4 regions of the Brevibacillus sp. BC25 genome follow, and region 1 is predicted to be linked to each of the others. Evidence: riboswitches for the same ligand, from Rfam matches in the RefSeq annotation. Region 1 holds a riboswitch; each other region holds the start of a gene.
What was found. Region 1 has a riboswitch for cyclic di-AMP ahead of PMI05_RS03550 (CAP domain-containing protein). Riboswitches for the same ligand answer to the same signal wherever they lie in the genome.
Positions count from the first base shown of each region.

Region 2: another riboswitch for cyclic di-AMP. It lies ahead of PMI05_RS27225 (glycine betaine/L-proline ABC transporter ATP-binding protein); the one in region 1 lies ahead of PMI05_RS03550 (CAP domain-containing protein).
Region 3: another riboswitch for cyclic di-AMP. It lies ahead of PMI05_RS11880 (C40 family peptidase); the one in region 1 lies ahead of PMI05_RS03550 (CAP domain-containing protein).
Region 4: another riboswitch for cyclic di-AMP. It lies ahead of PMI05_RS28080 (CAP domain-containing protein); the one in region 1 lies ahead of PMI05_RS03550 (CAP domain-containing protein).

Region 1 is NZ_AKIX01000016.1:24,138-31,583, forward strand. Features, by position in the region: gene vanG (D-alanine--D-serine ligase VanG) at 1-551, shown strand, start outside; gene PMI05_RS03530 (M15 family metallopeptidase) at 555-1,355, shown strand; gene vanT (serine racemase VanT catalytic subunit) at 1,339-3,492, shown strand; gene PMI05_RS03540 (cell wall metabolism sensor histidine kinase WalK) at 3,535-4,626, shown strand; gene PMI05_RS03545 (hypothetical protein) at 4,752-4,946, shown strand; gene PMI05_RS03550 (CAP domain-containing protein) at 5,069-5,656, opposite strand; cyclic di-AMP (ydaO/yuaA leader) riboswitch at 5,664-5,821, opposite strand; gene PMI05_RS03555 (hypothetical protein) at 5,930-6,148, shown strand; gene PMI05_RS31245 (hypothetical protein) at 6,485-6,988, shown strand; gene PMI05_RS31250 (ABC transporter substrate-binding protein) at 6,997-7,446, shown strand, end outside.
Region 2 is NZ_AKIX01000125.1:17,461-24,906, reverse strand. Features, by position in the region: gene PMI05_RS27240 (heavy metal translocating P-type ATPase) at 349-2,769, shown strand; gene PMI05_RS27235 (copper ion binding protein) at 2,834-3,034, shown strand; cyclic di-AMP (ydaO/yuaA leader) riboswitch at 3,780-3,926, shown strand; gene PMI05_RS27225 (glycine betaine/L-proline ABC transporter ATP-binding protein) at 4,319-5,545, shown strand; gene PMI05_RS27220 (proline/glycine betaine ABC transporter permease) at 5,529-6,368, shown strand; gene PMI05_RS27215 (glycine betaine ABC transporter substrate-binding protein) at 6,365-7,300, shown strand; gene PMI05_RS27210 (hypothetical protein) at 7,318-7,446, shown strand, end outside.
Region 3 is NZ_AKIX01000039.1:178,582-186,027, forward strand. Features, by position in the region: gene PMI05_RS11855 (sensor histidine kinase) at 1-1,117, opposite strand, end outside; gene liaF (cell wall-active antibiotics response protein LiaF) at 1,131-2,021, opposite strand; gene PMI05_RS11865 (class I SAM-dependent methyltransferase) at 2,036-2,614, opposite strand; gene PMI05_RS11870 (PspA/IM30 family protein) at 2,709-3,404, opposite strand; gene PMI05_RS11875 (hypothetical protein) at 3,489-3,890, opposite strand; cyclic di-AMP (ydaO/yuaA leader) riboswitch at 4,210-4,349, shown strand; gene PMI05_RS11880 (C40 family peptidase) at 4,354-4,875, shown strand; gene PMI05_RS11885 (response regulator transcription factor) at 5,089-5,808, shown strand; gene PMI05_RS11890 (cell wall metabolism sensor histidine kinase WalK) at 5,809-7,194, shown strand; gene PMI05_RS11895 (cytochrome P450) at 7,385-7,446, opposite strand, start outside.
Region 4 is NZ_AKIX01000128.1:189,655-197,100, forward strand. Features, by position in the region: gene PMI05_RS28055 (catalase) at 1-1,225, opposite strand, end outside; gene PMI05_RS28060 (2-phosphosulfolactate phosphatase) at 1,306-2,028, opposite strand; gene PMI05_RS28065 (hypothetical protein) at 2,162-2,608, shown strand; gene PMI05_RS28070 (cold-shock protein) at 2,776-2,979, opposite strand; gene PMI05_RS28075 (rhodanese-like domain-containing protein) at 3,413-3,751, shown strand; cyclic di-AMP (ydaO/yuaA leader) riboswitch at 3,836-3,992, shown strand; gene PMI05_RS28080 (CAP domain-containing protein) at 4,000-4,731, shown strand; gene PMI05_RS31210 (hypothetical protein) at 4,796-4,951, opposite strand; gene PMI05_RS28085 (homoserine dehydrogenase) at 5,053-6,063, opposite strand; gene def (peptide deformylase) at 6,094-6,621, opposite strand; gene PMI05_RS28095 (aminotransferase class I/II-fold pyridoxal phosphate-dependent enzyme) at 6,800-7,446, shown strand, end outside.

The DNA of each region.
Region 1 (7,446 bases):
TTCAATCTGCCACCGAAGCACTGGGATTCCCTTTGTATGTCAAGCCAGCAAAGGCAGGGTCTTCCATTGGGATTACGAAAGCATACAGCCTATCAGAATTGTTCTTTGGTATAGAAAACGCCCTTTTGCATGATGACAAAGTGGTCATCGAGGAAAACATCGTGGGATTTGAGGTGGGCTGCGCGGTACTAGGAAATCGTGAGGTCATTGTAGGAGAAGTGGATGAAATCGAATTGCTTCAGGGCTTCTTCAATTATACAGAAAAGTATTCATTGGAGACTGCCCATATCCATGTCCCAGCAAGAATTGACGCGGAACTGGCTCATAAAATCAAGCAAACAGCCACCCATCTCTATCAGGTTTTTGGCTGTCGTGGCTTCGCTCGCGTGGATATGTTTGTTACACCAGACGGAGACATTGTGTTTAACGAAGTGAATACGATCCCTGGCTTTACCTCGAAAAGCAGGTATCCAAGCATGCTGCGTGCAACGGGGATTTCCTATAAAGAACTTCTGGATACATTGATTATGCTAGCGTTGGAGGAGGACTAATCGATGACACAACTTCACGTCTCGACGATTTCTTTGAACAGCGACAATCTGCATCACGGCCATCTGATATTGGTGAATCGCCAGTACCCGATCCGTTGGCAAACAGACGACGGCATCCTACTGAACCGCATGCGGCTGATTGATGGAGCACACAACAATATGATGCTGGAAAACACCGCTGCAAAGATGTTTGCCAAACTGCTGAAAGCCTGCAACGCAGAGCATACAATCGTACCTGTCAGTGGCTTTCGCAGCAAGACGGAACAAAAGGATATTTATGATCAATCCTTGCTCGAAAATGGACAGGTGTTTACTAGTCAATTTGTTGCGCGTCCGAATGAAAGCGAGCATCAGACAGGGCTTGCGATTGATGTAGGAGAGAAGAAGGAAGAGATCGATTTTATTTGCCCTTCTTTTCCCGATCATGGCGTATGCCGAATGTTTCGCCAACGTGCCAGTCAATATGGGTTTATTAAACGCTACGACAAAGACAAGGAACAGCTAACAGGAATTTCGGATGAGCCTTGGCATTTTCGGTATGTGGGCTATCCGCATGCTGTTTTGATGGAAAAGCTTCAGCTTTGTCTGGAAGAGTATATCGAGTATGTGAAAAACTACGAATTCCATCAGGAGCATTTGCTAGTGGATGATGAGCGCATTGAAATCTACTATGTAAAGGCTAGCGATACAGTTACGCACATCCCGGTTATGGCTGGTGAGAGCTACGAAATATCGGGCAACAACGTGGATGGATTTATCATTACGGTGTTTCATCAGGAGGCACGTAATGAACGTGGGGAGTGAAAGGCAGTATGGCGGGCTGGATCGATTCCGAATCATTGCAGCGATCCTTGTCATCGCAATCCATACTTCTCCCCTGCTGTCCATAAGCGAATGGGCTGACTTTACACTGACACGAACAATAGCCAGGGTTGCGGTTCCATTTTTCTTTATGTGCACAGGATTTTTCTTCTTACAAAAGCTTGGCACAGATCGCAACAGAAATGCGAATTTGCTGAAGCAGTTTTTATGGAAAGTAGGAAAGCTATATATACTTTCGATCCTACTCTATCTTCCTGTGAATGTGTATACAGGGTATTTTACGAATCAACTTACCGTGTTTTCAGCAGTGAAAGACCTCTTGTTTAACGGGACCTTGTATCATCTGTGGTATTTCCCTGGCATCATGCTGGGGGTGTGTATCAGTACCTTTTTGTATACAAGACTATCCGCATGGAAAACGTTTTGGGTGACTTTGCTGCTGTATGGCATCGGGTTATTGGGAGACAGCTACTTTGGATTTGCACAGATGAATCCATATGTGGACAGTATCTATCAATCGATGTTTACCCTGTTTGATTACACGCGGAACGGTATATTTTTTGCCCCTGTGTTTATTGTCATGGGAGGGATGATTGCCAATACCCGCAGGCGGAAAAAGAAAAAGGTCGCACCGTATGCCATCGGACTTGGAGTGTTCGGAAGCATGCTGGTAATAGAAGGCTTGCTTTTGCACGCTTATCAGCTGCAACGCCATGATAGTATGTATATTTTTTTGATACCGTGCATGTATTTTCTCTTTCAACTACTGTTGTTCTGGAAAGGCAAAAATCGCCCAACGTTACGAAAGCTGAGCCTGTATGTTTATGTCATCCATCCGCTGTGTATTGTGCTCATTCGCGGAGCGGCCAAAGTGACGGGACTGACAGGGCCGCTTGTTGAAAACAGCTTGGTGCATTTTACACTGGTCACTGTGCTATCGTTTGTTCTTTCTGTGATGGCGATGAAGGTGATCCAGCGCTTTCGAGGTGGGAAACCGGATCAAACAGGACGAGCATGGGCTGATATCTATCTTCCTCATCTCCAACATAATGTAAGGGAAATCCAGCGGGTTCTCCCGAAGGATTGTGCGATGATGGCAGTCGTCAAGGCGCAGTCATATGGCCACGGCGGATGGCAAGTCGCGAGGTTCTTAAACAAGCTCGGGATTGATCACTTCGCAGTTGCCACAATCGATGAAGGAATCGAGCTAAGGAAGAAGGGCGTAAAAGGGGAGATTCTGGTGCTTGGCTATACCGATGAACGACGGATACGCCAAATCGCCCGTTTCAGACTGACGCAAACCGTAGTAGATAACGAATATGCCCAAAAACTGAATGGCTACAACGTGAAAATCCCTGTTCATATCAAGATCGACACGGGGATGGGGAGACTCGGGGAATCTTGGGAACACACAGAAAAAATTGCGGCCATGTATCGCTATAAAAATTTGCAGGTATGCGGTACCTTTACGCATCTGAGTGTGGCTGATAGTTTGGAAGCTTCGGATATCGATTACACGAAAAATCAAATCGCCCGTTTCCAGAAAGTGATCGATCAGCTGAAAGAAACGGGGATCGATCCACAGAAGCTGCACGTTCAAAGCAGTTATGGCGTGCTGAATTACGGGGAGCTGCAATACGATTATGCTCGGATTGGGATCGCTCTCTACGGGATGTTGAGCAAGCAGGGAGATAAGGTAAAAACAAGCGTCGACCTACGACCTGTGTTATCACTGAAAGCAAGAGTTGTACAGGTGAAACAGGTGGAAAAAGGAGAATCCGTGGGCTATGGACGCGCCCACACAGCGCCCAAAGACAGCAAGATTGCCATCGTATCCATCGGATATGCAGATGGGGTTCCGCGCATGCTGTCACAATCGGGCGCTACCTGCTTGATCAGAGGAAAAAGGAGACCAATTATTGGGTTTGTCTGCATGGATCAGCTTATTGTAGATATTACAGATATGGAAGAGGTGCAAAAAGGGGATGTTGTGACCTTTATCGGCAGAGATCAAGAAGAGGGTATCACTGCCGAGGAAATGGCCCATCAATGTAAAATCATTACGAACGAACTGGTAAGCCGTTTGGGAGAACGCATTAAAAGAGTCTATCATGATTGATCTCTGGACGAAATTTGGGATAGGGAGTGGTTCATTTTTTCCATGGTGAAGAGGAGACATAGTTTTCGTTCCAAAATGCTTGGGCTTCTTGGGCTTGGCATGCTTCTGGCCGGTATCATAACCTTTCTGCTCTATAAAGTACTCCAGTTTTACTATCGGATGGAGGTTAAGTACGAAGATCCGCTCGCCCAGGTTCGCCGTTTCATCAGGGAGATGGGGGATATCAATTTCTTTTTGCTTGTCTTTGCTCCCATTGCGATCTTGTATTTCTATCTCCTGACCAAACGGTATGCGGGCTACTTTCGGGAGATTTCCACGGGCATTCATTATCTCGCCAGTGGAGACTTTACACGGCATGTCCATATTCCATCCAATGATGAGTTCGCAGATATCGCCAAGGATATCAATCTGGCAAGTGAAATGCTGCAAAAGGCGGTAGAAAGAGGAGATTTCGCTGAAAGCAGCAAGGATCAGCTTGTTTTGAATCTGGCGCACGATTTACGCACACCGCTGACATCCGTACTGGGTTATTTAGATTTAGTTTTACGAGACGAGCAGATGCCAAAAGAACAAATGCGGCATTATGCGACGATTGCTTTTACCAAGTCGCAACGATTGGAAAAGCTGATTGATGAGCTCTTCGAAATTACGAGAATGAATTACGGCATGGTCAACCTCGAGCAAAAGGTTATTGATTTGAGTGAATTGCTTGTTCAGTTAAATGAAGAGATGTATCCTTCCTTTGAGAAAAATGAGCTGGTCGCGCGGTGTACGATTGCTGCTCATTTAGTGATCGTGGGAAATGGGGAGCTTTTGGCGCGCGTCTTTGAGAATATCCTGACCAACGCGATACGCTATGGAGGAGATGGCCAGTTTATCGATTTGAACGCTTATCGTGAGGACGATGAAGTGGTAGTACAAATCATGAATTACGGTAACCAGATACCTGAGGATGCGCTACCGCATATTTTTGAAATGTTTTTTACGGGCGATAAAGCGCGAACGCATCAAGGGGGAGGCACAGGACTCGGCCTGTTTATTGCAAAAAATATCGTCGAGAAGCATCGGGGAACGATTTCAGTCCAAAGTGATTTTATTCGAACGTGTTTTGAGGTCAGGTTGCCGTATGGATGAAATGATGGCAATAAAAAAATGGAGACGCTTCAATGTCTCCATTTTTTTATTGCATAATTCATGGGGATTTGAAATTTTGGTAGAATATTCCTGCAACGAAACAAATTAATTTTTGGTGGTTAGTTATGAATAAATACACATGGACATTGATAGGTGCGGTAATTGTTGCTGGAATATCATTGGCTACTTGGGCTGGGGCCATTAACCAAGGGGATAAGGAAGCATTACAGGCATATAAAAAGATGGAACAGGCACGTAACCAAGAGAACAATCCCTTAAGCAAATCGAGTAGGAATGTAACCCGGAAGAGAATGAAGTAAAAGGTAAGCTGTTGGCTTTTCACGGAGATAGATAGATGTTCAAGGGCCACTCCAGACAAGGCTGGGAAAAAACAAGAAAGCCGGGTCCCCACTAGAGGACTCGGCATTTATATCCAATTTCATTATCCGATGAATTCTTGTACCCAGTATCCATTCACAAAGCCTACACCGATTTTGGTGAAGGAAGGATTCATGATGTTTTGACGGTGTCCTTCACTGTTCATCCATTGGTTCATGACTTCCTCAGCGGTGCGTTGACCCATGGCGATGTTCTCACCCGCGGTCATAGAAGATACTCCGAATTGTTTCATCATGTCAAATGGAGAGCCATACGTAGGGCTTGTATGGTCAAAGTAGTTGTTGTTGGACATATCAGCCGCTTTTGCTTGTGCAACTTTGTTCAGGGAAGCATCCAGTTCCACTGGCTTCAGACCTGCTTTTGCACGCTCTTGGTTTACCAAATCAGTTACTTGCTTCCCAACAGAGGAAGCATCCACTTGTTGGTTAGCTTGTTTTACTGGCTGTTGAGCTGGCTGCTGTTGATTCGCTGGTGCTGCGTAAGGTGCTTGCATTTGCGGTTGGACAGGTTGCATATATGGTTGATACCCGTATTGCGGACATGTGGTAGCGGCAGAAGCTGTGTTAGAAAAGCCGGAAAGAACAAATCCCAATCCCAATGTCGCGATTGCAATAGTACCAAGGCGTTTCATATTCACATCGTCTCCTTTTTTTGGCCTACGAGGTTAGTTGACGGATTCGGATTGAGGAAACAACCCTACGCACTTTGGCGATTCACCCCATGCAGATCTCTCATCTGCAAGTAAAAAAGATCCCCCGCACTTCCATTCGAGAGGAAGTTTCGGCTGTTTTGTTTGGCATGACCTAGAATAACAGAGATTCACTGGTGAAAGAAACCCGTAAAATTTGGTAGGATTAATAAGAATATCTCTTGTTTTATTGAGAGGCTGGAGTCCGACACTCACTTGTCTTGCATCGGCAACGCCAGACCGCTCGAACAAGCGCTTCAGCATGCAACTACTGAAATGCTCTCCTTGCTAGTCGAAGACTATGGGCTCTCGGTAAATGAAGCAAGCCTGCTGCTCGGCCAAGTCGTCGAATATAAGGTGGCCAACGTGTTCAATCCCGCTTACAGTGTCGCCTGTAAAATTCCAAAAGCATATTTACCTGTTCGCAAATCCTAGCTGCTCAATCGCTTAAGTGGGGTCTGACGTTAAAGATGAGTCAGAAAAAGGGATGCGCATATGATCGGCGGCTGCTCCGAATTCTTCCCGAGTTGATTCAGCATACCTCATAGACAGTGCAGGTGGATAGGGCCTCTTATGCGAGGCTCCTTTTTTTATTGTTTTTCGTTAGTCAGGAAGTGACGAGTTTGTATAAAGCTGGTCGTAGAGAATGTGTATTGAGCATGCAATCCAATTTGGGGTAAAATTTACTCAAGTGAGATGATAATGATTATCACTATAAATCAACGAATTGTTTTGCTACAAAACATAAAACTTTTTGGAGTGAATTTAATCATGGCAAGATCGGGATTTATGAAAACAGGATGGATATCGCTTATAACGGCAGCAATGATTACGGTGACAGGTTGCGGCTCGACAGGCGATCAAGCTGTGGCCACGGTGACTACCGATCAGCCTGCACAGGCAACGGCAGCGCCAAGCGAAGCTCCGCCTCAGACGGAAACGCGCGTCGTAACCGATGGCTTCGGAGAGGTAGAGATTCCGACAAATCCAAAGCGAATCTCAGCTCTTTATCGTGAAGATTATTTGGTTGCGCTTGGGGTAACGCCTATTGTGCAATATTATAACCCGATGTGGGGCAAGCAGGATTATTTGAAGCTGGAAGTGCCGTTGTTCGATGTGACCGGCAGCATCGAAGCTATGCTTGTGTCCGAGCCGGACTTGATCATCGGCGCCGGAGAGGTCGATGTAGCACAATACGCGCTCTATTCCAAGGTTGCGCCGACGTTCCGCTTGCCGGACGACGTACTTGCGGATTCGCGCAAAACATTACCTTAATCGCCGAATTGCTTGGTCTCAGCGACAAGGCGGAGCAGGTTCTTGCCGATTACGAAGCCCGTATTGTCGATGTGAAGGCGAAGCTGAACGCGGCGATCGGCGATGAGAAGCTTGTTGTTCTGCGGATGAACGTCGTAGATAAATCGATTAATATTTTCGGTATTCATAACACGTTTGTCGGACAAATCTTGTATGAGGATCTTGGGCTGAAGGCGCCGGGGTTCGCCGAGGCGATGACGGAGGGCAATATCGTCTTGTCGAAGGAGGTCATTCCAGAGCTTGACGCGGACCATATTATTTTGCTTCCGTCCAACGGGACGTGGGAGGATGAGAGCAACACGAAAGCGCTTGAGGAAATGAAGGCAGATCCGTTATGGCAGACCGTTCCTGCATTTAAGAACGGCCATGTATATCCCGTAGAGAGATCGTATTGGCAGACGGGAGCCATTACGGCAAAC
Region 2 (7,446 bases), on a different contig from region 1:
TACGTAAGTAATTAGCTGTTAGTCACATCCTTCATTAACGGTGTGAAGCTCGGGGATGACATTGCTGTTAAGAAGTACTGCCATATGTTTGGAAGGAGACCGCCCGAACGAAGTGAGGAAAAAGGCGACTGGAAAACATGTGGCAGGGCTTCGTTCGGCACCAAGGATAGAGGACCACTCATCATTTTTCCCTGTGTTTTCAGCACTTGAAGCCCATTTAGAAAAAAATTGAAAAAAGTACTTGATATACCCTCAGGGGGTATTGTATAGTAAAGGTGTGATCAGGAAACAACGTAAGGGAAACGATACGATAAAATATACCCCTCGAGGGTATTTGGAGGGATTATAATGAGTGCCAAAACAGCAGAGGCAACAGTCGCAATCTCAGGGATGACTTGCGCAGCTTGTGCACTGCGCATCGAAAAGGGCTTGGGAAAAATGGAGGGAGTGGAGACTGCCAACGTCAATCTGGCTTTGGAAAAATCCACAGTCGTGTTCGATCCAACAAAAACGAACATCGACGACATCCGCTCCAAAATTGAATCGCTCGGCTATGGCGTCGTCACTGACAAGGTGGAGCTAAACATCTCGGGAATGACATGTGCGGCTTGCTCCACACGGATCGAAAAAGGCTTGAACAAAACAGCTGGGGTTCTGAAAGCAAACGTGAACCTGGCGATGGAAACAGCCACTGTCGAGTACGATTCATCACAGGTAAGTGTGACGGACATCATTCAAAAGGTAGAGAAGCTAGGGTATCAGGCGACTCGCAAGGAAGATGGAGAAGAAGAAGAAAAAGTAGATCGTCGCCAGGAAGAAATCAAACGTCAGACCCGCAAGTTCTGGATTTCCGCGATTCTGTCGCTCCCGCTGCTCTGGTCGATGGTGAGCCACTTTTCCTTCACTTCGTTTATCTGGCTGCCTGAAATCTTGATGAATCCGTGGGTACAGCTCGCATTGGCAACACCGGTACAATTCATCATCGGAGCACAGTTTTACGTGGGAGCTTTTAAAGCCCTTCGCAACAAGAGTGCCAACATGGATGTGCTGGTTGCTCTCGGTACCTCAGCTGCTTATTTCTACAGTTTATGGGTCGCGATTAATTCCATCGGTGCTCATGGCGGCCACATGCTGGAGCTGTATTTTGAGACCAGTGCGGTACTGATCACATTGATCGTCTTGGGTAAACTGTTTGAGATGAAAGCAAAGGGACGCTCTTCGGAAGCGATCCGCAAGCTGATGGGCTTGCAAGCAAAAACAGCAGTAGTCGTACGGGATGGCGTCGAAATGACCATTCCTGTAGAAGAAGTGAGACTGGGCGACGTCGTTCACGTGAAGCCGGGCGACAAAGTACCTGTCGATGGCATCGTCATGGAAGGACAGTCCGCAGTCGATGAATCTATGCTGACTGGAGAAAGTATTCCGGTGGATAAAGCCGCAGGCGATACCGTTATCGGCGCCACCTTGAACAAAAACGGCTTCTTGAAGGTTCAAGCAACCAAAGTCGGAAAAGAAACGGCTCTGGCACAAATCATTAAAGTAGTGGAAGAAGCACAAGGAACAAAAGCACCGATTCAGCGCGTAGCTGACAGCATCTCCGGGATTTTTGTCCCAATCGTAGTAGGGATTGCTATTCTTACCTTCTTGATCTGGTACTTCTTCGTTATACCTGGCAACTTCGGTGAGGCTTTGGAGAAAGCAATTGCTGTACTCGTAATCGCTTGCCCGTGCGCCCTCGGTTTGGCTACACCGACCTCGATCATGGCGGGCTCTGGACGCGCAGCTGAGCTGGGTATCCTGTTCAAAGGCGGGGAGCATCTGGAGACGGCTCACCACCTGGATACGATCGTCCTCGATAAAACAGGGACCGTAACCAAAGGCGAGCCAGAACTGACAGACGTCATCGCCATTGATATCGAAGAGCAAGAGCTACTCTCTTTGGTAGGTGCCGCTGAGAAAAACTCCGAGCACCCATTGGCTCAAGCCATCGTTCGTGGTATTGCAGATAAAGGAATCACCCTGTCCGATACAGGTTCATTTGAAGCCATTCCTGGTTTCGGTATCCGGGCAACCGTTGCTGGCAAAGAAGTACTCGTCGGTACCCGCCGCTTACTGGAAAAACATCAAATTTCGTACCAATCAGTGTCTGATACCATGCTGGCACTGGAGCGCTCCGGTAAAACGGCGATGCTCGCAGTCGTCGAAGGCAAGCTCGCTGGCTTGATTGCCGTAGCGGATACGATCAAACCAACCTCCAAGCAAGCTGTTCAGCGCATGAAAGCGATGGGATTGACTGTAATCATGATGACCGGTGACAACCGTCAAACTGCTGAGGCCATTGCCCGTGAAGCAGGAATCGATCACGTCATCGCAGAAGTCCTGCCTGAAGGCAAAGCCGCAGAAGTGAAAAAACTGCAAGCACAAGGCAAAAAAGTCGCGATGGTCGGCGATGGTATCAACGATGCACCAGCACTCGCTACCGCTGACGTCGGCATGGCAATCGGTACAGGTACAGATGTCGCTATGGAAGCAGCAGATATTACGCTGATGCGTGGCGAACTGACCAGTGTCGCAGACGCCATCGAGATGAGCAAACGCACCATCCGCAACATCAAGCAAAACCTGTTCTGGGCATTGGCCTACAACACTTTGGGCATCCCGATTGCTGCAATCGGCTTCCTCGCTCCATGGCTTGCCGGTGCCGCAATGGCCTTCAGCTCCGTATCCGTTGTACTCAATGCTCTGAGATTGCAAAGAGTGAAGCTATAACAACAGTAACAAGCGGCTTTGTCCGCCTTACTCATACACGATAAAAATTAAGGAGAGATTGATCATGACAAATATCACATTGAACGTAGAAGGTATGTCTTGCAACAAATGCGTAGCGCGCATCGAGAATACATTGAAAGAACTGGGTGCAGAAGGCAAAGTAAACCTGGCTGACAAAAAAGTTGAGGTTTCCTACAACGAGAGCAACTTGACTCTCGACGCAGTAAAAGAAGCAATCGAAGACCAAGGCTACGACGTCGTTTAATCATCCAGCCATTACAAATGAAAGCTCCTGCCTGATTCAATGAGGCGGGAGCTTTTTGCTTTCGTGGTAGGGAGTGGCTGTAGGGGAGGGGAAGAAGCCCATTTCCAGTCTACGCTTCGGCCTACGCCCCGCAAGGGGTTAGACTGTCCGCTGCGAAATGAATGTCGGGAGCGCTTCAAAAGTAGAGTTTCGAAGATGTATTCGCAGAGGTTGAAGCTGAAAACCCCCGCCAGTCATTTCTCCGCTAGGTAGGGCTCCAGAGGCGCTAGGACTGGAAATGTTCTTCTTCCCAAGTCGCTTTTTTCATCTTGAAAGTAGCATTCAAAAGGTCTTTAAAAAAGCATGTAGGAACCCAACAGCTCGTAGAGGAAACAGGAGAAATAAGCGAAGATCTTTGGACACACCTACCGAGGCGCAGTGAAAAAAAGAGAAACTGCCTTTAGCGTCCACCTCTGAGACGCATCCTGAACAGTCAACTTTGGACGCGGTTTCGCTTTTTTTCACGGAGCCGGGCACCCCATGCTCCCGCGCAGGGGTTCCAAGAATCTGAGCGTTTTCTCCTGTTTCCTCCCCACCACAACAGCGAGTATAGCGCACTAATCTTTCAATCGAATAAGCAACCAACAGCTAATTCAATCCGACTCATAAAGAAAGCCGTAATCCGGTTAAAACCTTGCTAAACGAACGTTCACAATAACTGGAAGCAAGCGTATAATTCAAATCACAATCACGATTCAATAAGAAACAACACATACGGCCTAGTTCCGAGATTCTCGGAAGCGGGGGAACCAATCTTTTGGGGTTAATCCTGAGTGATCAGGAGGGATGAGGAAATGTCTTCTCTGCCATCCTACCCGTCAGCTAACCTCGTCGGCCAAAGCAGGGAAGGTCATGGATGGATAAAGTCTAGGCATATAATGCGCAACAAGGGGATTCCTTGCGGGCGTGTGATAGGCCGATGCAGGCTTTTTCTTTGGGACCTTTGTTCTGGAGAAAAAGGATGGATCGGCCTATTTTTTTATGACAATACCGACGAGCAGCTTACGCCGATACAGTCGTGAAGGAAATGGTGTGGATCGCTGGGAGGCAGTTGGTACGACATAAACCGCTGACAATCGAAATCAGGAAGACAGAGTACAGGGAGTCCTGAAAATGGACGCCAGGTATTACGTAAGCCTGCGGATTTTCAACACGAGTAAAAATCAAGCGTGCCTTGGTTTTGCTGGAGTGTGGAAACTTCGCGGGCTTTTTACATTTACGAAAAAACAAAGGATGAGGGATACCATGCCCAAAATGAAAGTCCATCAACTGACAAAAGTGTTCGGCAAGCAGCCCGAGCTGGCCTTGAAGCTGCTGGAGGAAGGACGTACAAAAGAACAAATTTACAAGCAAACGGGCCAGTCTATCGGGGTAAATCAGGTCAGCTTTGAAGTCGAGGAAGGTGAAATCTTCGTCATCATGGGCCTGTCAGGCAGCGGCAAATCCACCTTAATCCGACTGTGTAATCGACTAATTGACCCAACGAGCGGAAGCATCGAGATCGATGGGGAAGAGATCGTGGACATGAAGGCAACGGCTTTACGCGAGGTGCGAAGGAAGAAGCTCGGGATGGTTTTCCAAAACTTTGCCCTGTTTCCGCAGCGGACGGTACGAGAAAACGTCGAGTTTGGATTGGAGATTCAACAAATACCACCAGGGCTCCGGCAAGAAAAATCACGGGAAGCGCTCAAGCTCGTTGGATTAACCGAGTGGGAAAATGCGTACCCGGATCAATTGAGCGGAGGGATGCGCCAGCGGGTCGGATTGGCGCGGGCGTTGGCTAATCATCCAGATATTCTCTTGATGGACGAAGCATTCAGTGCACTGGACCCGCTCATTCGAAAAGACATGCAGGATGAACTGCTGGAGCTTCAGATGACGATGAAAAAGACGATCCTGTTCATTACACATGACTTGCACGAGGCGTTGCGACTGGGCGATCGGATTGCCTTTATGAAAGACGGGCAGATCATTCAGATCGGCCGCCCGGAAGAAATCATGGCAGACCCAGCGGATGAATTCGTGCGGAAGTTCGTGGAGGATGCCGACCTGTCCAGGGTCCTCGTTGCTGAAAATGTGATGAAACGGGCAGAAGCAATCACGCCTGACAAAGGGGCTCGAGTGGCACTGCAACTTATGATGGATAACGGCGTGTCCAGCTTGTACGTCGTGGACAAAAAGCGCACACTGCTCGGCTTGATTACGGCGTATGACGTATCACTCGCGATCAGTACGGGGGATTCGCTGGAGACGATCATGAAAACTGACCTCCCTACCGTTTCACCTGACGCACGTCTGCACAGTTTGTTTCCGATGATGGCAGATCTGCATGTCCCGATTGCTGTAGTGGGCGAGCAGCAGCGTTTGTTGGGTGTCATCGTAAAAGGAGCGGTGTTAGGCGGGCTGGTAGGCAAAGTCAATGTCCAAGAGCACCAGAGAGCAGAGGTGATGAGTGATGGACGTCGTGCCTAAGCTGCCGATTGGTGAATGGATGGAAGGGTTCGTGGAGGTGCTGGGCCAGTACAAAGGGGTATTGTTTGATCCAGTGTCTATCGTCATTTCCACGATGGTGACTTACTGTTCCACGGTTTTGGCAGAGATACCTTCGCTGATTCTCATCTTGCTGCTAGGGGCCGCTGCGTGGGTTTTTGCAGGGAGAGCGTCCATGGTCTTTACGGTTATCGGACTTTCTCTCATCCACAACTTGGGGTACTGGGATGAAACGATGGAGACATTGGGACTCGTCCTCAGTGCCACCATGATTTCGATCGCTATCGGGATTCCGGTGGGCATTCTTTGCGCGAGACACGATACGTTTCGCAATCTGGTCACGCCAGTACTGGATTTGATGCAGACGATGCCAGCGTTCGTTTATTTGATTCCCGCGATCTTTTTCTTCGGCTTGGGCGAGGTGCCGGGAGTCATTGCCTCCGTTATTTTTGCTTTGCCGCCAATCGTGCGTCTCACGAACTTAGGCATACGTCAGGTCCCAGCGGAAATGGAGGAAGCGGCGGACGCCTTTGGAGCAACTGGCTGGCAAAAGCTCGTGAAAGTACAACTGCCGTATGCGAAATCCACGATCTTGGCGGGAGTTAATCAGTGCATCATGCTCGCTCTGTCGATGGTGGTCATAGCGGCTATGATCGGGGCGAAAGGCTTGGGTGCAGACGTATATCGTGCCGTTTCGCAAGTGGATATAGGAAGAGGATTCGAGGCGGGGCTGTCCATCGTGATAATCGCTATCGTCTTGGATCGGCTTACTCAACATGCAGGAAAAAAGGAGAGAAATACATGATGAACAAAACGGTTCCAGCTTTACTGGCAGTGATGATGGGAGCGACAGCTTGGCTTGCAGGCTGCTCCAGTCAAAACACAAACACACAAATACCGACAGCAACGGTGATCGGTCCTATTCCTTCCGAGACGTCGGACAACGCGCTAGGAGAAAAGCTCGACTACAAAATCATCGGAATCGACGCAGGAGCAGGATCGATGGTGAAGACAGAGGAAGTCATGAACCTGTATGGCTTGGATAAATGGCAGCTTGTCGAAGGCTCGGATGCAGCGATGACAGCAGCTTTGATCAAGGCTTACGAAGCGAAGGAACCGATTATCATTACAGGCTGGACGCCGCATTGGATGTTTAAAAAGATGGATTTGAAATACTTGGAAGACCCGAAGAACGGATTTGGTGGAGCGGAACAAATCCATACCATCGTGCGCAAAGGGCTGAAAGAGGATCAGCCTGCTGCCTATCAATTTCTGGATAAGTTCTGGTGGGAGCCAGCCGATATGGAGTCAGTCATGGTCCAAATGATTGACGGAAAAGATCCGGAAGTGGCCGCTGCGGAATGGGTAAAAAACAACGAAGCCAAAGTAGCGAAATGGGTGGAGGGCATCCAGCCTGTCCCAAAAGAGAAGCTGACTCTCGCTTATGTAGCATGGGATTCCGAGATTGCCAGCACGCACGTCGTAGAGCATGTGCTGGAGCAGAAGCTGGGGTATGAAGTCGAATTGAGTCAGGTGCAGACTGGACCGATGTGGGCAGGAGTGGCCATTGGGGATGTAGATGGGATGGTTGCGGCTTGGCTGCCGTCTACAGATACGAGCTATTTGAAAAAATTTGGTGGGCAAATCGAGGATTTGGGTCCGAATCTCGACGGAACCAAAATCGGACTCGTGGTTCCTTCGTACATGAACATCTCGTCCATTGAGGATCTCCAATAAGGAAGGGAGGCGCTACTATGAAGCATTATCTCGTAATCGGTAAGGGGGAAGCATTCACTTCTTTTGTCCAGACACTATGCTGCGACAGTTTGCCAGCTTTTTGGGGAAGGAATCCCGGTGCCTTTTCATTGACAGCGGGGCCTGGA
Region 3 (7,446 bases), on a different contig from region 1:
GAATACGCACCTCAATTTGCGTCCCCTTCCCAATTGCCGAGTAAATCTCCATGGAGCCTCCGACCTCTGCTACGCGCTCTTGCATGCTGCGCAAACCGTAGGACGTCATTTTCTCCCCATCCGGATCAAAACCAACACCGTCATCCGTTACTCGCAGGCGAACCTGCTCTTGCAGTGTAAACAGCTTTACTGTAATCTGGGTAGCTCTGGCATGCCGTAATGTATTGGACAAGGACTCCTGCAAAATGCGGAACAAATGATCCTCAATTCCACTCGGCAAGCCTTCGACGTCTTCAATCTCCCAAGTCAGCTGTATAGTATTTTTACGCGTCAGCTCATCTAAAAGTTCCAGAATGGCTTCCTTCAATGACTTGTTTTGTAACGTAGCCGGACGAAGATGCAAGAGTAATGCTCTCATCTCCGCTTGTGCAGCTGCTGCCATCTCTTCGACCAATTCAATCTGTTGTGCTGCACGTTGTGGATTTTTTTCTACTAGCCGCTTCATCGCCGCAGTCGTCATGGCGATGGCGAACAGCTGCTGGCTGACTGCATCATGCAGTTCTCTCGCCAATCTCTGTCGCTCCTCTGTTACCGCTGCATGCTTCAATTGTTCTGCGAGAGCCGCATTGTGGTTCGACAGCCGCTGCAAAGATGCCACTTGCTCTTCCCATTGTGAAGCCAAACGATTGATCTGCCATCCTAATTCGCCGACTTCATCGACGCCCAATTCGGGAACACGATACGACAGCATTCCGCGCCCAAGCTTCATGGCAGCTTCCCACAGTACACTAAGTCTCTTTTTCAACAAATTGCCAATGATATAGGAAATGATCAATGCCACTAAGACACCTGCAGGCAAAGAGACAACAAAAGCAGCAAGCTGAATCAAGCCCTCTGGATCAGCAGGCAGATTGATGCCTATATATTCTTCAAGCCACCACACGAGGTTGCGGTCGCTAATCATTTCGTTGTACCACCGATGAATCCCAGGGTGATCTTTCCATAAAAAGTATAGCCAAAAGAAACAAATAAACGCGGCAGTAATTGCACTGACGGCCAGTAACATGCCATAGCGCACGTATTGCCACTGAATACTTGCCAATCGCTGTCGACGCATCCGCCAGTACCTCCTAGATGTACTTGACTTTTATATCGCCGACAAGCAGCGAGATATGCAAGTTTACTTTTTGCAATGCTTCATCGTACTGATCAGAACGAATCTTAACACTGCGATTGATACCTCCCTGACGGTGGCTTAGCACCTCCAGGTCACCAATACTCAACCCTGCCGTTACCGATACAGGAAGATCGACAGGCACATAAATCGTCACATCGCCTACCCAGCCCTCTACGACTAGAACTGCCTCATCTCGCATCAACACTGCCCGGGAAAGATCAATCACAACATCCCCGATTCCATGCCAGACATGCAAGTGATTGAGTTCAAAACGCCCCGAGGTCAGGTGATAATCTCCAATCAGAGAACTGCGGGAATCTTTTGGCAACGTGTCGTCAGGTGATGAAGACATTCCTTCGTGATGAGGAATTTTGCCACCAACTTGCTTCCATTTATTCCAGCTGTCTAACCAAGGACGTTCCTCTGTTGAAACCTTCATGTCACTCGGAACACTCGCATCACTTGTCATAATCGTCTCCGCAGCAGATGGGGTCCCTGTATCGCCCAAAGATTGATTCACACGGTGATCTCTTCTGCTGTTCTTGCCCCGAATCAATTGAAATCCGAAATAAATAAACACGATTGGCACTGCAATTTGGAACAAATCATCGATCCCGACACGAAACCACATATCCATCGCGATAATGGTCCCCAGGGAGAATAGAATCCCTCCGCCAATCCGATTTTTCTGCCCCCACAAACGAAGGCCGAAATAAATAAGAACCATCGGCCACAAATCAAAAAGACCGAACGAAATGATACCCAAACTGTCTAACAAAAGGCCGATTCCCGTAAAAATAATCAGGATACCAGCCAACATTTTGTGCAAACGGGACAGTTTCACAAAAGTCTCCTCTCTCACGCCCCATGCTGATCGTTTTCACTTTGACCATTACGACATGTATAGATGAATGCAGGCGGAATGTTCAACAGGGTAAAGTCGATCTTGACCCAGGAAAAACGATCCTGCAACTCAGCTTGGAGTTGTAGCGAATATTGGAATGTAATAAATAGGCCCCCTGGCTTCAGTACAGATTGAACTTCGTCCAGAATTGCTGCCCTCAGCTCTTGTGGAAAGTTGGCGAATGGCAGACCTGAGATAATGACATCTGCACCTGCAAGGTTCTGCTCCTCCAAGTAAGACCTAAGTTGAGTCGCTTCCTCCCTGATAGGAAGATCGGGAAAACGTGATTGAAGCATAGAGCGAAAATGGGAATCTCGTTCCACAAGCACATACTGTGTGCCGGGACGCAAGCGCTGATAGATCGTTTGGGTAAATGCCCCTGTACCAGGTCCCAGCTCCAGGATCACATCGGTTGAAGCCCAATCGACGCTTTTCAACATTTGCTCACATAAAAAACGAGAGCTGGGGATTATACTACCGACGCGTCCAGGCTCAGCGATAAACCGCCGCAAAAAGACCAAGAAGTCCTGCAAGAATCGTACCTCCTAGGGGAAAAGCAGCCTGATGTACACAGGCTGCCAAATTGACACAATCTATTCTACACCCAGTCCCCCAGTTCCTGTCGAATTAGGATTGTACTGGTTTTGCTACCGGTGTTTTTACTTCATTAATGGATGCTTTGATGCTGGCAAGTTCTGCATCGAGATCATCCTTTTCCAGTTCAGACAAAGCGTTCTCCCAAGCGCGGTCTGTTTGGCGCCATTGTCCACTCATTTGCGCTTCTGCTTCCATGCGCATGACTTTTTCTTCCATGCGGGCGAAGCCACGGCCTGCGGACGGATTACCGATACCGACAACTGCTTGATTGACTTGCTTTTGTGTACGAGCTACTTGTGCACGTGCCATCAGTGTGAACCTTTTCGCACGCATTTTATAGAACTCTTCCTTCAGCTCAGCCAGCTTCTCGCGCATTTGCGTGGCTGCCTCGGATGCTGATAGGTAGAGAGCTTCATATTCCGCTGCACGACCTTCGTACTGCTTCTTGTCAGCGAGTGCTCGACGAGCCAACTCGTCTTCTCCCTCAGTCAAAGCGAGCTTGACTTGACGATCGCGTTTTTCGATCAGAGCATTGGCTTCGTCCAATTGCTGGCGGAATTTCTTCTCCAGTGCAACCTGACGGGCAACTGCTACTTCAACTTGTCCGATTTCTACTTCCATATCACGCATATATTGATTCAGCATTACTACCGGATCTTCCATCGAATCCAATGCATCATTTACCGAAGCTACTGTCAGGTCACGCAAACGTTTAAAGATACTCATTATTTTTTCCTCCTCATCATATCACATCATATTGTTCATCCAAAAGACTCTTGCGACACAGTGTTATTGCGGTTACCAAAACGGTTATGGTCGTTTGGTTACGTTTCTCTCCCAAGCGTCTAGCGTATCTTCTTTTAATACTTTTTGGGCCCATTCACGCTCCCAAGCAGGTGGAGCTTGTTTAGGTTCTTGACTGGGACGCAGTAAGCGATATCCCAGATAAATCACCCCAATGGCCAGAAGTGCGTGAAATAGTAGGTCAAGCTTGCCAATCAACATCAGGAACCCGAATAGGAAGACTAGGATTCCCCAAAAGCGTGAACCGGTTTGTCCCATAATCTTTTTGGCACCGTATATCATGATCACACCGGGAATGATGAACCCGAGCAAGTCTCCGATATCGATACCCACCAGATCTAGAAGAACCAACCCACCGACTAGCAGCAGAACCAGCCCGAGTAGAACTTTGCCAGACCGTTCGCTCATTACTCGCTTACCTCCATTCGTTTTGCATGTGGTGCTTGTGGAACGTTATGCCCTTATTGTAGCCCTCGGTATAGGCTTCCCATAACGGGCGTGCGGTTGGTTTTTCCCTCCGTCCTTGGACGGAGACAATTTCCTGCCCTAATCGGACGAGCTGTCCCGCAAGGCAGAACAAGCGCGCGTCGAAAGGCGTCTTGCACTGTTGAACGAAAACGTTACAGCATTTGACGGTATTTTTGTGACGAATATGTGAACAATCGGATGAAAAAGAAGGAAAAGAAAGACTGACGTAGAATCTTCGTAAGAGTGCGTGTAAAAAAACATCGAAAAATAGCCGAATTCCGCTTGGCGGAAACGGGGGAACCACGTTTTTGGGGTGAATGGTTGCTACTCCTAGCAGCCTAGGGCGTCCTTTCGACCGAACCCTTCAGCTAACCTCGTAGGCTCACGAAGGGAGCAGTTTCTTTTGCGCAAGGTAGTTTTATCTTTATTTATGGCTGGAATGCTTGCTATGGGGGCAGGCGCTGCACATGCTGCTGAGGAGAATTCTCTCAATGAAGTAGTCAGCGACTTGTACGGTACCCCTTACAAATCTTCCGGCTCGTCCAAAAAGGGCTTTGACTGCTCCGGTTTCACGCGCTACGTATTTGATGCGTTAGGTGTAGACCTGCCTCACAATTCTGCTTCTCAGTACGAATTAGGTACAGAGGTAGCCAGAAAAGATTTGCAGCCAGGCGATCTCGTGTTCTTCAATACGAACGGTCGCAGCATTTCTCACGTGGGTATCTACATTGGAGACGGCACATTCGTGCACTCGGAATCTGGTCGTGGAGTCGTCAACACTAAGTTGAGCGATCCATACTACTGGAGCAAGCGTTATGTAGGCGCCAAGCGTCTCGGCGCTCCTGTTCTAGCGAAAGCAGAAACTCCGAAAAAGGAAAAAGCGGTGCAAGCTGCATCGTTGCCGGAAAAACCAGCTCAAAAATAGTCGTTCGGCAAAATAATAAAAGCCAGGGACACTACGTCTCTGGCTTTTTCTGACGAAACTTAGTACCTGGTCTAAAGAGGTACCCTCATATATTAGAACAACTTAATAACTTACGGGGTTTCTTCCCCTGATCAGGTCAAAGCATGTTATGATAGACAAGACCCATTCTTTGAATGGTATTCCTTATTAATAGAAGTAACTGGGGGTTTTCCGGTGAAAGATCACATTTTAATTGTCGATGACAATCTGGAGATTATTGAACTGCTAGAAGACATTTTGGAGAACGAGGGCTTCACCGTTTCCTCTGCAGAGAGTGGAGAAGATGCACTCTCCCTGCTCAGTCAAGGAGAGCGACCCAACCTGATCCTTTTGGATATTATGATGCCCAACATGAGTGGCTACGAGCTCTGTTCTCAAATTCGCCGTGAGTGGGATTTGCCTATACTGTTTCTCAGTGCAAAAGGAAAAGCGGTAGATAAGGTAGTCGGCTTCGAAATCGGCGCAGACGATTACATTACGAAGCCATTTGATACAGAAGAACTGCTCGCTCGCATTCGTGCCCACCTGCGTCGTTATGAGCGCATTCGCAAGCATACGGAGGAGCAGCCTGAGAAGGAAACAGCCTCTTCTCCGATTACGGTTTTGAAATTCAAGGACCTAGAAATTCATAAAGAAACGTATTCCGTTTATGTATGTAATCAAAAAATTGAGCTCTCTACCAAAGAATTTCAACTGCTCACATTCCTCGCAGAAAATGCGGGCATCGTCTTTACAAGAGAGCAAATCTATGACCGTGTCTGGGGATATGGTTATGGCTCGCTCAATACAGTGACCGTCCATATCAAAAACCTCCGTGAAAAGTTGGAAACAGAGCGTCAGTTCATTAAAACACAATGGGGGACAGGCTACGTATTCATCGGGGAGAAGCTTTAAATGAGCTTACGTAATAAAATTTTTCTCTCCTTCATTGCCTTGATCACACTCAACATCTTGTTGTTTAAATTTGTTTTTCAAGACATTATTGTCGCTCAACTCAAAAATGATCGGCATAATCAGTACCAGGCTGAGAAGGAAGCCGCAGAGAAGGTCATGCTCAATCAATTGCTTCTCGTCAGTAATTTCAAGGACCCAATCGAACGTTTGGAGCTTGAAAAGCAGTTGCCAGACGACGTGATGTACCGCATGCTCGTGAAGGATGCCAATGGAAACACCATCTACAGCAAAACATCACGCGCCTATAATTTGAAAATGCCTTCTCCCTCCTCATCAAACCGTGGCGATTCTGCCAAGCAAAATGACCTCAAAGTGGTAGCTGAGTACCATTTTCAGCAGGAGCCACCGCGTACAGGGGAGATCGTTGTTTATTTCTACACAGATGATTACGACATAATGGCTACGACAGGGGTTTCCATGATGCTTTGGTTTATTTACGGAAGCATTAGTCTGGTAGGATTGGTTCTACTCGCTTTGTTCGTTCGCTGGATACTACGGCCCGTGAACGAATTATCGCGCGTCACCCAAGAAATCCAGGAAGGGAAACGGTTAGTGACATTTACGTATCGATCGCATGACGAGTTTGGACAACTCTTTCGATATTTCGGGGATATGGTTGATGAGCTTCGCTTAGCGGAAGAAAGACAGGCTGAAATGATTGCTTCGATCGCCCACGACTTCCGCACACCACTCACCACGATCAAAGGGTATGCGTCATATATCGGCTCCGGTCGTGTGACGGATATGACCAAAATACAGAAACAGATGAGCAAAATCGAGCTAAAAACGACGGACTTGGAAAAGCTCCTGGATGAGTTGCAGGACTTCACCACCCAAAGCTCCGAAGTCCGACTCAACATTAACCGCATTCATGTCAAAGGCTTCTTGAGAGGAATTATTGAGGACTATTTGCCAAGAATCAAAGAAGCAGGCCTCACCTTTCAATGGAAGCTGCGTATCTCAAATGAACTGCACATCGAAGCGGATGAGACCAAGCTGCGACGTGTCATGGAAAACTTGTTGAACAACGCCATTCACTACAATAAACCGGATGGCTCCATTTACCTTACTTGTGATCAGCGAGAAGGACATGTCCTTTTTACTGTGATCGACAAAGGAGAAGGAATCGCCTCTGAAGACTTGCCGAAGATTTTCACCAAGTTTTATCGGGCGGAAAAATCACGAAATCGCAACAATGGTGGTACAGGCTTAGGCTTAACGATTTGCAAGAGCATCGTCCGGCTTCACGGCGGAGATCTGATGGTAAACAGTGAATTGGGAATGGGAAGCAGTTTCTCCTTCACCATCCCCTTCTTCCACGGGTAGCTTTCACAAGCTACCCTTACTTTATATAGATTTATTGCCAGTTAATTATTTCTTTATATTTTGCTAGTAAAATAATTTTTGTAAGCATGTTGCTTTCAGTGATAAATAACCCCCAGTTCGGTATCTGACACAATCGGCGAAACCGTAGTGATAAGATGCCTCTTTTTTTGCCCTCTATTTCCATTTTTTTCTATCTCTTCTCCAAACGCATCGGCAGTCCGCTTTTGGGACGCAAGGTGACCAACGGCTCGG
Region 4 (7,446 bases), on a different contig from region 1:
CCTGCAATCCGCCAATCGTCGATGGCTCATAGTTAATATGCCGCTGCGTCCGGTCTACACGGTACAGCATTTGACCGCCTTCCTGGTTGGTAGCGACATGGTTTTTGGGAGCGTTGACCGGAAGCTGCAAATAGTTGGCGCCAACCCGATAACGTTGCGTATCGGAGTAAGAGAAGGTCCTTCCTTGCAGTAGCTTGTCATCAGAAAAATCAAGTCCATCCACTAAAACACCTGTCCCAAAAGCTGCTTGCTCGACCTCTGCAAAATAGTTATCCGGGTTTTTATTCAATACCATTTTACCTACAGGAAGAAACGGGAATTGATCTTCGGGCCATATTTTCGTTGGATCAAGCGGATCAAAATCGAGCTCTGGGTGATCGTCATCACTCATGATCTGGACGCACATTTCCCACTCCGGATATTCTCCTCGTTCAATCGCTTCATACAAGTCTTGTGTGGCATGATTAAAGTTTTTCCCTTGGATCTCTTCCGCCTGTTTTTGTGTCAAATTTTTAATCCCTTGCGTTAATGGCTGCCAATGATATTTGACCAGGACCGCATTTCCTTCGTGGTTAACCCACTTGTACGTGTTTACGCCAGAGCCTTGCATTTGCCGATAGTTCGCCGGTATCCCCCACGGGGAGAACAAAAACGTGATCATATGCATGGCCTCAGGCGTGTTCGAGATAAAGTCAAAGATCCGTTCCACGTCTTGAATGTTTGTGACAGGATCAGGCTTGAACGCATGTACAAGATCAGGAAACTTCATGGCATCCCGAATGAAAAAAACTTTGAGGTTATTGCCCACCAGATCCCAGTTCCCGTCCTCTGTATAAAACTTCACCGCGAACCCACGTGGATCGCGCAATGTCTCGGGCGAATGTGTGCCATGATTAACCGTAGAAAACCGTACAAACACAGGCGTTTTTTGCCCCCGCTCCGAAAACAATTTCGCCCTCGTGTACGTAGAAATCGGCTCATCTCCTACGGTTCCATACGCTTCAAAATAGCCATGTGCTCCTGCACCTCGGCTATGCACGACACGCTCAGGTGTTTTCTCCCGATCAAAATGTGTGATTTTTTCCAGAAAGTCGTAATTTTCCAGAACGGTTGGCCCGCGATTTCCAACGGTCCGCAAGTTCTGGTTGTCTGTGATCGGATGGCCTTGGCGATTCGTCAGGATATTTTCTTCTGACTGGTTGATGGACTTGCTCTTTTCATCCATATGAATCCTCCCTGTCCAGTTTTTCTCATATGTGGTTCATAACCATGGTTACCGAATGAGGGATTCTTTATGCGAAAAGACTAAATAGCTTCGTAAGCAAAATCATCGTTAAGCACTGGAACCGTGCAACTCTGATTCCATTCCGCAGCGAGTGCGACATCTTCCGGGTACCCCATGCTGATCAGTTCTTGTCCGGAAGCACATTTCTGCAAGTAAGCGGGAAGATGATCTTGGGCCGATCGGAAGGCTGCCACCGCCATTTCGGCCTCTGGTGACAATCGATATCCCTCCAATCCGTGAAGCAGCGCACCTGCCGCAATCATATCCTCAATAGCCGGTCGCAATGCTCCATTCCCCCACCTTTCACCGCAAGCGATGACCGTTACGATTCCTTTCTGCTGCTGTATGTATCTGGCGACGGATGGTGCATTTCGCAAGCATGCAGCGATTACCTTCGCACCTGTTTTCTTTGCCAGCACGGTACAGGTGGATCCGTTTGGCGAGGGTAACACCATTCTACTTCCCACCGGAATTGTTTTCAGACAGGCGGGTGAAAGGGAGATTGGTTCTCCGCGTTTTCCAGCGAGCAGCGCTGTTTTTTGATTAGCGAATGCTAAGGCTGACTCATCCTTTACCTGATAAGGATAGACGATACCTCCACGTCCCGTTACGATATCGACACACGTACTGAAGGAGAGCACATCGATAATGACGATCATATCCGATGCTGCCCCGACCTGTTCCACCCCTTCGTATCCCCAATCGAATCGTGCCGTATAGTCTAGTTGTGTGCATACAGGCATTTCCCCCAAAAACCTCCACCATCCTCTATCAAAAATAGTTACTCGTCCCCTTACGTTCGCCGTTACAAATCAAGGCAAGAAACAATATCGTATTATTGTCCCACTAGTTTACACAAGAATGGAGTGAACATGGATGTCTGAAATCGAATACGACGACGATCAAGGTAATACGGAAAAAAGAAATCACAAACGCCCAAGAAGAAATACTGTGAGAACGACTGGTATTTTGCAAAACAACCTCGCCCGTGCTCTCACCGCTCACCTCGACCTGGTAAATCTGAACACAGAAGAGGTTGAAGTACGTGTGCAAGTATTGAACTGGGGTAACGCAGTTACACAAACGAATCCAGTTAGCACCTTGCTTGACATCACCCAATTTATCCCTGCGAATACTCGCACTGCTTTCAATGCGCTGGTCCCCGCATCTTTCCACTATGAAGTTCGCCTTACTGTCGCAGAAAACAACGGAAATGTCCTTCTCACCACTTATGGCCGTACTACCATCGGCGGAGGTCAAGTTGTTGGTCTTTCAGTTCTTGACAGTCAATTCCAAACTGTCGAAATCGAAACTTGTATTTAACTATTTTGCACGAAGAAAATGAGGAATTATGGTGGGACGCCATAGTTCCTTTTTTAATCCATTCGCATGCAGGAAAAGGCGCTGGGGACTATCCCAACGCCTTTTTACTTTTAGGACCACGACAAAAAAACTGCCCTCGAAAGGACAGTTTCTTTTTAAAAGGAGACTTACAGTTTTACTACGTTCTCAGCTTGTGGGCCACGGTTGCCTTGAACGATGTTGAATTGAACTTTTTGACCTTCGTCCAAAGTTTTGAAACCGTCACCTTGGATTGCGCTGAAGTGTACGAATACATCGTCTCCGCCTTCTACTTGAATGAAACCGAAACCTTTTTCTGCGTTAAACCATTTTACTGTTCCGTTCGTTTGCATTTAAAAAAACCTCCAAAAATTCAATTTGAATATGCTAGTCATATATTTACCGAAGCAAATAAAGCTCACATATCATGAAGAAATACCAAATCATGTGCTATGATACGCCTTCATGATATGTGAATTTTACCTACTCAGCCAATATGCGAATGTCATAGGACGGAACTGCAAAATTAAAAACTAAACCTTTTGAAAACCTAAAACAATGAAAGCCCTTCCTCTCTTCCATCCTTGCGGCTCCGATGACCGCGCCAGTGTGAATCGGGGATTCAAAAATGTTATCCATCAGCATACAAATACACCTCGATGAATGATTAGGTATCAATTTTTCAAGTAGCAACCTCATTCTACCATGGTTGTCCAATAAAAGCAACCGTTCACCCTTATACTGGGAAGGCGATACTCTGTTACAATAGCATTGGGAGGGATTTCATTGCATACTTTGACAACCATTCAATTATCCGAATTATTTCAAAAGAAAATGCCCGTACTTTTATTGGACGTACGCGACGCCGAAAAATTTATTTCTGGCAGCCTCGTTCATGAAAACGCTTCGACACGTAACGTCCCCTATCTTCTAATGAAAGAACAGGACAAGCCGTTCGATGAAGAAACCGAAAAACTTGCGCAAAATGTGCAGATTGTTACTGTATGTACAACAGGTAACAAAGCGCAAAAAGCTGCCGCTCTTCTTCGTGAGCATGGTTTTCAAGCAAATGCATTGGAAGGCGGCTTAACCGCATGGAAGGAACAATCAAACGAATCGAAATGAGCCTAATTTATCAACGCTTCTAGCTATTTGCCATATATTACTCCTTTATTTCGATTGGGATTGTCTGATATCGTTGTTCATGCCAAACGAAATAAGCCGAGACTTCCTCTTGAAAAGGAAGTGCGGGGGACTTTTTTGTGGATGAGATATTCCACATTGGGGTGAATCGCCGAGCTGGCGTAGGGTTGTTTCCTCAATCCGAATCCGACAACTAACCTCGTAGGCAAAAAAAAGGAGAGATTTGTTTAATGAAACGTTTTGGTTCTGTTACAATCGCGATGACTCTTGGTCTGGGCTTGGCTCTAACAGGCTTCGCTACTTCTGCTTCGGCTGCTTCTAATTGCCCTGTTCCTGGCGGACAATTCCAATATTATATGCCACAATTCCAAAAAGCTCCAAATTCCCAGCAATTTTGGAACTTCTTTCAACAAAAACAAGGCTTTGCCCCTGGACAATCAATGCCAGTACAACAGCCAATGACACCGATGCAACCAGCAAAGCCGGTACAACCAGCGCCTGTCCAACCAGCTCCAGTTCAAGCTGCACCAGCGCAACCTAGCAATAACGTCACTCAACCTGCCGCTCCAGTAAATCAAGCGGATCAAGGAAAAACTGGTGATTTTGCGAAACAAGTCGCGGATTTGGTGAACCAAGAACGTGCAAAAGCAGGTCTCAAGCCTGTTCAAATGGATGCAGCGCTGTCCAAAGTAGCGTTGGCAAAAGCACAAGATATGTCTGCTAACAACTATTTTGACCACAACAGCCCAACGTACGGTTCCCCATTTGACATGATGAAGCAGTATGGCATTCAGTACTCGACTGCAGGTGAGAATATCGCCATGGGTCAACAGAGTCCACAAGAAGTTATGCAACAATGGATGAATAGTGAAGGTCACCGCCAAAACATTATGAACCCTGCGTTCACAAAAATTGGTGTAGGCTTCACAAATGGCTACTGGGTACAAGAATTTATCGGATAGAACGCATTGCATGAAACGAAAAGCCGGTGTCTCTTAATCGAGACCCGGCTTTTTCGTGTAGGCATTATTCCTGCTGTGCTTCGGATGCCTGCTTATTGGGGGTACAACAGCAGCTATCCTGCTCATTTACCAAAGCGACGTCCTTTTGATGCATTTTTTGCTTGGTTGGGTAAGCAGATACTTGCTGCAGCTCGGCATTGACATCAGACGATTGGTTCATCCGTATGGCCCCCTTGCCGTTTTTTTGTGGTGCATCCCTAGTATGCTCGCGGTTGTAAACGACTCATTCCTAAGGAACACTGGAAGCACATACAAATGAACCTATCTGCTAATGATATGTTCAAGGTCTTTTAAGGCAGCCGCTGCTGCCGCGACAGGATCCGATTTTCCTCCAACGACCAATAAATCCCCCATGACATCTGTTTCTACCCGTATGGCTTTTGTCGTACCTGATACAGATGCAAATGGATGGGTAAGATCTACTGCACACAGTTCCACTGCTACAGAAAGCGTGCCATTCGCTTCCTTTTGGATGCTTCCGATCAGCTTGGGAATCTTCGTATGCTTCTTCCACGTCTCGATTTGTAACGCGGTTATTTCGCTAATACTTGCGCGTGCGATATCGGTCAGATTTACTTGTGCGCCAAAAGCGGCGTTTGCCAAGATCGTAATCTTCGACGCTGTATCCCAACCATCGATATCGTAAGAAGGATCCGGTTCGGCAATCCCCATCTTCTGAGCGAGCTCGACTGCTTCCGCACAGGTAAGCCCCTCTTCCATCATTTTTGTGAGCACGAAGTTAGTCGTTCCCGTAAAAATGCCCTCGACTCGTTTCACTTCACAGCCTGCCAAGTTATATTGCAATAGATCGATCGTTGGCAGGGCTGCTGCTGTTGCTCCACTCACTTTCAACGCGACGCCATGTTTTTTGGCTAGAGCGGCTAAACCAGCATAATCGACAACAAGCGCACCTTTTGAAATCGCGATTGCATGTATAGCATTTTCCAATGCATAACGAATAAAAGTAAGACCGGGTCCTCCCTCTTTTTCGGATGGACCAGCCTCGATGAGCACATCCGCTTGAACTGATTTGATAAATTCCAGCGCGTTCCATGATGGGTTCCTTGCTTGTTTTGTATGAGCATAGTCTTCCCATTTTCCTGAGTCGATTCCGTTCTCATCGTAGAGACCGGAAGCCGAGCGAACGACTCCCACGAGTCTGACATCCGCTTGATAAAGCTCGCGGTACCGTTCCCGTCGCTGCTCCAGCAGTCTGGCTACGTGCTGTCCTACTGTTCCAAAGCCGGTTAACATAATATTCCAACGTTTCATGAGTCAATCTCCTTGTTGTCTAAGCTCCGTTTATTTCCACCATTTTTTTCTACTTTTAGCCTGTATCCGGTGCAGATCCTTGTGATTCAGTTTCTTTCCTGTTTTTGCCGAGTAGAGCTCTTCCGTATGATCAATAAACAAAATTCCTTCCAAATGGTCCATCTCGTGCTGAATACACCGAGCAAGGAAATCTTCGGCTTCGATTGTCTTTGTCTCTCCTTGGCGGTTCAGCGTCTGAACTTTGACATAATTCGCCCGACGAACGATTCCAAAAACACCTGGTATCGAAAGACAAGCTTCTTGCCCTACCTGCTCACCTGATTTTTCCATCAACACCGGATTGATCAGTTCAATCAAGCCGCTGCCGCAATCCATCACAACTAAACGCTTCGGGATGCCAATCTGGATCGCAGACAAGCCTGCTCGACCTTTCGCAGCGTAAATCGTTTGGGCCATATCATCCAAAATCTTTTCAACCTGTGGAGTAATGGATGGTACTCTTTTTGAAGTTTCACGCAAGATAGGGTCCCCCAGGCGAACGATCATGCGTTCAGCCATTTCCTTCTCCCTCCCGCATTACTCAGTTTTCGATTTCAAAGTAGCAAATCAGTTCGCCGCTGTCAAAAGGAACCTTGCAAAATCTGAAATATCCCGCTGGGCAAGGGTGACAAATGCATGTAGATACGCTATCTTTATTGGTAAAGATAGATGTTTGTATATGAAAAGGGAGGCTACCATGCATTCATTAGCATCAACGCTGAACGAAACGATCCAACGCGAAAACCCACACGTATATGAAATGCTGTCCAATATCGCCAAGCTGATTTATTTCCCAAAAGAGGGGATTCTCAGCCAGTCCGCAGAAGCAAAAGCAAAAGCGAAAAAGTACAACGCAACCATCGGGATTGCACTGGAAAACGGTCAACCGATGCACCTTAAGGTCATCCAGGATAATCTGTCTGCTTACCAGCCAAAAGATATTTACGAATATGCACCGCCAGCAGGAAAGCCTGAGCTGCGTGCAGCATGGCGTAAAAAAATGATCGAGGAACAGCCTTCACTGGCTAACCATACCTTTAGTAACCCCATTGTTACAAACGCATTGACGCATGGCCTGAGCATCGTATCTGACTTGTTCGCTGATAGCGGCGACAGTGTCATCATCCCAGATAAAAACTGGGAAAACTACGAGCTTACCTTTTCGATCCGCCGTGGTGCGGAAATGGTCTACTACCCATTGTATAACGACGAGATGAAATTTAATGCTTCTGCTTTGCGTGATGCCATTCTCGCACAAAAAGACAAAGGCAAAGCCATCGTTGTACTCAACTTCCCGAATAACCCAACTGGCTATACACCAGGTCCAGAGGAAGGAAAAGAAAT